2 regions of the Latilactobacillus sp. VITA-14 genome follow, and region 1 is predicted to be linked to the other one. Evidence: predicted binding sites of a transcription regulator. Region 1 holds the regulator's gene; the other holds the start of a gene.
What was found. The regulator Rex, encoded in region 1, represses fermentation and respiration genes when NADH is low (regulators of the CRP and FNR family bind a similar motif). The targets are predictions, from matches to a motif close to TTGTGAANTANTTCACAA.
Positions count from the first base shown of each region.

Region 2: the regulator Rex is predicted to act here: its motif matches at 1,685-1,702, upstream of ACF1X7_RS08845 (acyl-CoA dehydrogenase family protein).

Region 1 is NZ_JBJKTM010000004.1:84,355-87,525, reverse strand. It holds gene ACF1X7_RS03070 (ABC-F family ATP-binding cassette domain-containing protein) at 1-823, opposite strand, end outside; gene ACF1X7_RS03065 (redox-sensing transcriptional repressor Rex) at 1,019-1,666, shown strand; gene ACF1X7_RS03060 (CPBP family intramembrane glutamic endopeptidase) at 1,719-2,351, opposite strand; gene groES (co-chaperone GroES) at 2,523-2,807, shown strand; gene groL (chaperonin GroEL) at 2,843-3,171, shown strand, end outside.
Region 2 is NZ_JBJKTM010000024.1:18,039-21,209, reverse strand. It holds gene ACF1X7_RS08860 (DUF305 domain-containing protein) at 7-456, shown strand; gene ACF1X7_RS08855 (hypothetical protein) at 514-1,074, opposite strand; partial or broken gene ACF1X7_RS08850 (IS30 family transposase) at 1,404-1,493, shown strand; gene ACF1X7_RS08845 (acyl-CoA dehydrogenase family protein) at 1,719-2,840, shown strand; gene ACF1X7_RS08840 (electron transfer flavoprotein subunit beta/FixA family protein) at 2,853-3,171, shown strand, end outside.

The DNA.
Region 1 (3,171 bases):
TATCGATTTCAGCTTGTTGTTTTTCATAAGCCTTCCATTCGAGTGAGAGGTTAGCTTCTTTTAAACTTAAGAAATGGCTGTAATTGCCGGTATAATGGGTCAATGTGTGGCGACTCATGTCGTAGACTTCTTTAGTGATTTTATCTAAGAAGTACCGGTCATGCGAGACGGTGAGCAAGGCACCGGGATAAGTTTGTAAATAATTTTCCAACCATGTTAGTGTTTCGATATCTAAATGGTTCGTTGGTTCGTCCAAAATAAGGACGTCTTTTTTCTCAAGCAATAACTTAGCAAGTGCGAGTCGCGAGCGTTCGCCTCCCGATAGTGTACTGATTGGCTTTTCAAAGGTGTCTTCTGGAAATTGGAAACCATGTAAGACGCCACGGATTTCGGCTTCATAGCCGTAACCATTAGCTTCAGAGAAATCGTGTTGGACTTGGTCATATCGTTTTAGTAAGGCTGCATATTCTTCGCTAGCATGGTCAATGGTTGTGTCCGCAATTGCGGTCTCGAGTTCATGCATTTGGGCTTCCATTTGGCGGAGATCATCGAAAATGGTTAACATCTCCGCATAGATTGTCCGGGTTGAGTCTAAGCCACTATCTTGCGCTAAGTAACCGACTTGAGCATTTTTGCTAAGAATGATTTGGCCTTCATCAGGCGTTGTGATGCCGGCAATCATTTTTAATAAGGTTGATTTACCAGCCCCGTTTGGACCAACGAGGGCAACACGGGCGCGGTCTTGTACTTCGAGTTGTGCGTTTTTGAAAAGGTAATCGCCGCCAAAACTGCGTGCGACTTGTTGAACTTGTAATAATATCACGGCTAAAAATCCTTTCGTGCGGTGTTTTTTAAAGTTAATTGCGTTCATTTTTATAATACTACTGTCAACTATCATAACAGATTTAAACGATGGACAGTCAAAATTGTAAATATATTGCTTTTCACAAGAAAATTCAGTATGATTTCAGTATGGTACTACACTATTTTCACAAGCAAATCAAAAAGGAGGTTTCAAATGGTTGAGAATAATATCCCAAGAGCAACTGCAAAACGATTGCCTTTATATTACCGCTATTTAAACTTTTTGAACAATTCAGGGAAAACTAAAATTTCCTCTACTGGATTATCTGAAGCAGTTAAAGTAGATAGTGCGACAATTCGTCGTGATTTTTCATATTTCGGTGCACTGGGCAAACGTGGTTATGGCTATGATGTCGCTTCGTTGCTAGATTTTTTCAAGAAGACCTTGAACCAAGATCGATTGACAAACGTTGCATTGATTGGGGTGGGGAATTTAGGCCACGCCTTATTGAACTACAACTTTAAGCAAACCAATAATATTCGGATTAGCGCAGCATTTGATGTTAAACCCGAAATGATTGGAACAATTCAAACCGGTGTTCCTGTCTATTCAATGGACGAGATGGCCGAACAATTGAAGAACCAACAGATCGAGATTGTCATTTTAACAGTGCCAATTGATGAAGCTCAAGAAGTCACCGATGAATTAGTGGCTGCTGGGATTAAAGGGATTATGAACTTTACGCCAATTCGAATTTCTGTGCCATCAAACGTACGGATTCAAAATGTTGATTTGGCTAAAGAACTACAAACTTTGATTTACTTCCTCGATAATTATACTGATGAACAAAATCAAGAATAAAAATAGCGTTTAAACAAGTTGCTCGTAGTAGCCGCCTGTTTGAACGCTTTTTTTAACGATTGAGATACAGTAAAGTGACGATCAGGTTCATCCCAGCATGGCTGATGATTGTGGTGAAAATCGAACCTGTCTTGCGGTACAGCCAACATAGGAAAAGACCGATGGCCGTGTAGATTAACAAATGCCCGTCCTGATGTAAAAAAGCAAACAGTAAACTTGAAATGATGGCGGCTAAAATGCGGTTTAAGCGACTGGCTAATCCACCAAAGATTGCTTTGCGAAACGTGATTTCTTCCATAATCGGTGCGGCGATGGTCGTTGCTAAAATAAGAAACGGTTGTTGTTGCATCATGGTCATCAGTGAAATGGTGTTGAGCGATTTGGCAGTGATGTGGAGAATGTTTTGTTCAATGAAGCCGGCGAGAATCTGAATTACTAAGACCAGTACAATGCCACACACCCCCCAAATGATAATGGGTTTGAGTGGGAAAGGCCGCTGCTCAATGGCATTGGCTTGTGTGCGTTGATTAAGATAGAGTAACCAGGCGGCACCGAGGCAATCAACAATGGTTGTGATTAGAAAAAACGAGGCAGATAGATGACCAAAACGGACGACTGCACTAGGAATCAATAAAATGAACAAATAGCTAATGATAATTGAAAAATTTTGTTTGTATAGCGTCATGTGAAAGCTCCTCAAAGGTTGTTGTGACAATAGCTTAGCGTATTAGCACTCAAATTGCAAAAGTGCTAGCATAATACTTGCAATGTTCTGAAAAAATGCTATGATAAAAATTGTGATTAGCACTTGATATGATAGAGTGCTAAAAAAGTAAAATTGATGGAGGGATTTTAAGTGTTAAAACCATTAGAAGATCGCGTGATTATCGCCGTTAAAGACGAAGAAGAACAAACAGTAGGTGGGATTGTTTTGGCAAGTAATGCTAAACAAAAACCACAAACCGGCAAAGTAGTCGCAGTTGGTACCGGCACATTAACAAGTGACGGCAAACGAATTCCACTTGATATTAAAGAAAACGATGAAGTTATTTACGATAAATATGCAGGTTCAGAAGTTGAATATGAAGGTCAACGATATTTAGTGCTCCATGCTAAAGATATTATGGCTATTGTTGAATAATAATAAACAAAAAAATTTTTTGAGGTGAATAAATTATGGCAAAAGAACTTAAATTTTCAGAAGACGCACGTTCAAAAATGTTGGCAGGGGTTGACCAATTAGCCAACACAGTGAAAACAACATTAGGACCAAAAGGCCGGAACGTTGTTTTGGAAAAAGCTTACGGTTCACCAGAAATTACTAATGATGGTGTGACAATCGCTAAAGCAATCGAATTAGAAGATCATTTTGAAAATATGGGTGCTAAGTTAGTTTCTGAAGTGGCTTCAAAAACGAATGACATCGCTGGTGATGGGACAACTACTGCTACTGTTTTAGCTCAAGCAATTATTCGTGAAGGGATGAAGAACGTCACAGCCGGCGC
Region 2 (3,171 bases), on a different contig from region 1:
GACGTCATGAAACAATACACGAAATTTTTACTGATGATTCTTGTCTCTACAGTTATTATGTATGGGTTAATGTACCTTAATGTGTTCCAATTAGATCATATTTTTCTAAGCCAAACGCGACTGTATATGGCGCTAATTATGGGCGCCACCATGGCCATTGTAATGCTGTTATTCATGTGGTCAATGTACCAGAATAAACGTTTGAACCGCCTGATCCTACTTGGTAGTGCGGTGATATTTGCTGGCTCGCTTTATCTAGTTCGTAGCCAAGCGACCGTGCACGATGCAGCTTGGATGCAAGAAATGATCCCCCATCACTCGACCGCGATTCTAACCAGTGAACGCGCGCAACTCAGGGATCCGGAAGTCAAAGCCCTCGCACAGAAGATCGCTAAAACGCAACGTGAAGAGATCACGGAGATGAAACGATTATTGAAAAAAGTTGCCGATCAATAGCTGATAAAAAATAAGGAAGTTGACCAATCGGGCCAACTTCCTTATTTTTTAGGCTTATTAATCAACCGCAACGATCTGACCAGTCGCGATCGGTAACGTAACGTGTGCATCATAGTGGCCGACCATTCCGGCAACACTTTCTGGCAAGTGCACGTTAGCAGTCACGCCGTGAATATAGATCACGCGTTTTTCAAGGTGTAATTCCGACTCACCAAATGCTTTTTTAAAGTTAGCTTGTAGCTCACTTAATGGGACTTTCTTCTCATAAGTAAAATCACCGTGCTCATCCGCAGTTGGATAGCGGTCATGGGGAATATCCATATGTTCTGGGGCATCGTCAAAAGGTACCATCGTCGTCCCCGAAACGGCTTCAGTCTCCATGAGATCAACAAAACCATCTGCATTCGCATCCTGTGCAGCCGTTGCGATCAACGCCTGCTTACCATCCGGAAAGCCATGAAAATGTTCCCAATGCTGCATATTGGCCGGCGTGTTGTGCATTGTGATCTTAATCGTTAATTCATCATCTGCAATTGCGAACGTCGCTTCGCCATAAGCAGCCGTTCCAATCTTATCCGCATTCAATGGTACAATTTGTGCTGCATAGTGTGTGGTCATCAGCAAAACCTCCTTGTATTACCTGAACAATGATCAATAGCTACGCCGCTAGTATAACACAGTTCAGCGCTTACAAGTACCTGATTAGGCCAAGCAAGCAGTTATAGCATATTCTTAATTATGCTATGTGTAAAGTACCTACGGCGTAAAAATAGCGCAATTCAGCACGTCCTTAAAAGAACGAGTTTCCTTGCGCTTACATAAAAGCGGACAACTTTTATTCGATATCGGGTAGATTGTAAAATTAATCCGAACGCTGTTCGGACAAAAAAGATCAGCTTCCTTTAAAATGGTATTTACCACAAACCCATCTTTTAGGAGCTGATCTTTTGTCTAGTATAACCTATTCCGAACGAATTAAAATCGAAACCTTTTGTGAACTAGGGCTGTCCAATATCCAAATGGGCGTTCGGATTAATTTTACAATCTACCCCATATTTAAGAATATTATGTTGCATATGATCTCTCCCTTAATTTTAGTTCGACTAAAGTGTATTAGCTTTTGGGAGATATAAACTTGACGTCCATCAAGTTTATAAAATAGTTCTAGATACTTAAAATGCTCGTATTGACTAATATAATAATGGAATATACAATAGAAGGCGAGATATTGTGAATTATTAAATTAAAAGGGGTGGCACGGAATGGAAAACCAAGAAAAAATGGCGGCTTCAATGTTGCATAGAATGGTCCGTGAATTTACCGAAAATGAACTAGCACCGCTGGATATGGAAATCGACGCCCAGGGTGATTATCCGCAAGGCTTATTCCAAAAAGTGATCGATAATGGCTTGTTAACAATGACACTACCACGTGAATATGGCGGAGCAGGCATTAGCTATGACAGCGTTGCCAAGGCGATTCACCTGATGGCCATTGGTAATGCCAGCATGGCAGTTACACTGGAAGGCCACTTTAAGACGTTGGAACAGCTCTTAAAGTATGGTGATCAGCGCTTAAAGGATGAGTATCTGACGAGTGCGGCCCATCGAATTTTTGCCTTCTCGCAGACTGAATCGTCTGGGGGCTCAAACCCGCGTGGGATTGCTACGCGGGCTGTGAAGAGTGGCGATGATTGGATCATTACCGGCGATAAAATTATGATCACGAACGGCGGCCTCGCCCAGGTATACTGTGTGTTGGCAAAAACGGAAGATGATCAAATGGCCGTGTTTGTCGTGGATCAGGATATGCCTGGTTTTTCATTTGGAAAGCGTGAAGACTTCATTGGTCTACGCGGGACACCCGTCGGCGAAATTGTGATGGATCATATCAAGGTGCCGGGTTACCACCTACTTGGTCAGATCGGCCAAGGCCTCGAAATCGGCAATAACGCCCACGACGACGCGCGGATCTTGATGGGCGCCGTCCTCACGGGCATTATGGAACACGAATTACAGATTGCGGTCGACTATTCGAAGCAGCGTAAAGCACTCGATACCCCGCTTTATGAATTACAAACCATTCAAGAAAAAATTTCAGAAATCGCGATTGCCCGTCAGAACACGGAGCTACTGTATCAGCATGCGGCACAGTTGAAGATCACGGGACAGTCGTATGCCAAAGTTGCCGCGATGGCAAAATCGTACGGAAGTCGTTCGGCGGTCCGGTGCGGCGATATGGCGCTTCAAGTACTGGCTGGCTACGGGTATAGTCGCGAGTATCCGATCGAGCACCTCATTCGTGATGCGCGGGCCATGGAAATTGCTGAAGGTACGGTAGAACGGATGAGCGGTGAAATTGCACTAAAACAGGTTAATCAGTAAGGGGTGAACAACATGAAAATTGTGGTCTGCATTAAACAGGTACCAAGAAGTGATTCGGTCAAAATCGATCCCAAGACGAACAATATGGTGCGGGATAATGTCGAAGGGGTCATCAATCCATTTGATAAAAATGCGATCGAAGAAGCACTCCGGATTAAAGATCAACTTGGTGGAGAAGTCATTTTGCTGAGCATGGGGCCGGACGGATTCATGAGTTCGCTGCGCGACGGTCTCGCAATGGGGGCTGATCAGGCCATTCTCCTCAGCTCACGGGCCTTTGGGGGCGCCGATACCCTCGCAACCGGCTATCTAATCAGTCAGGCAATTAAAA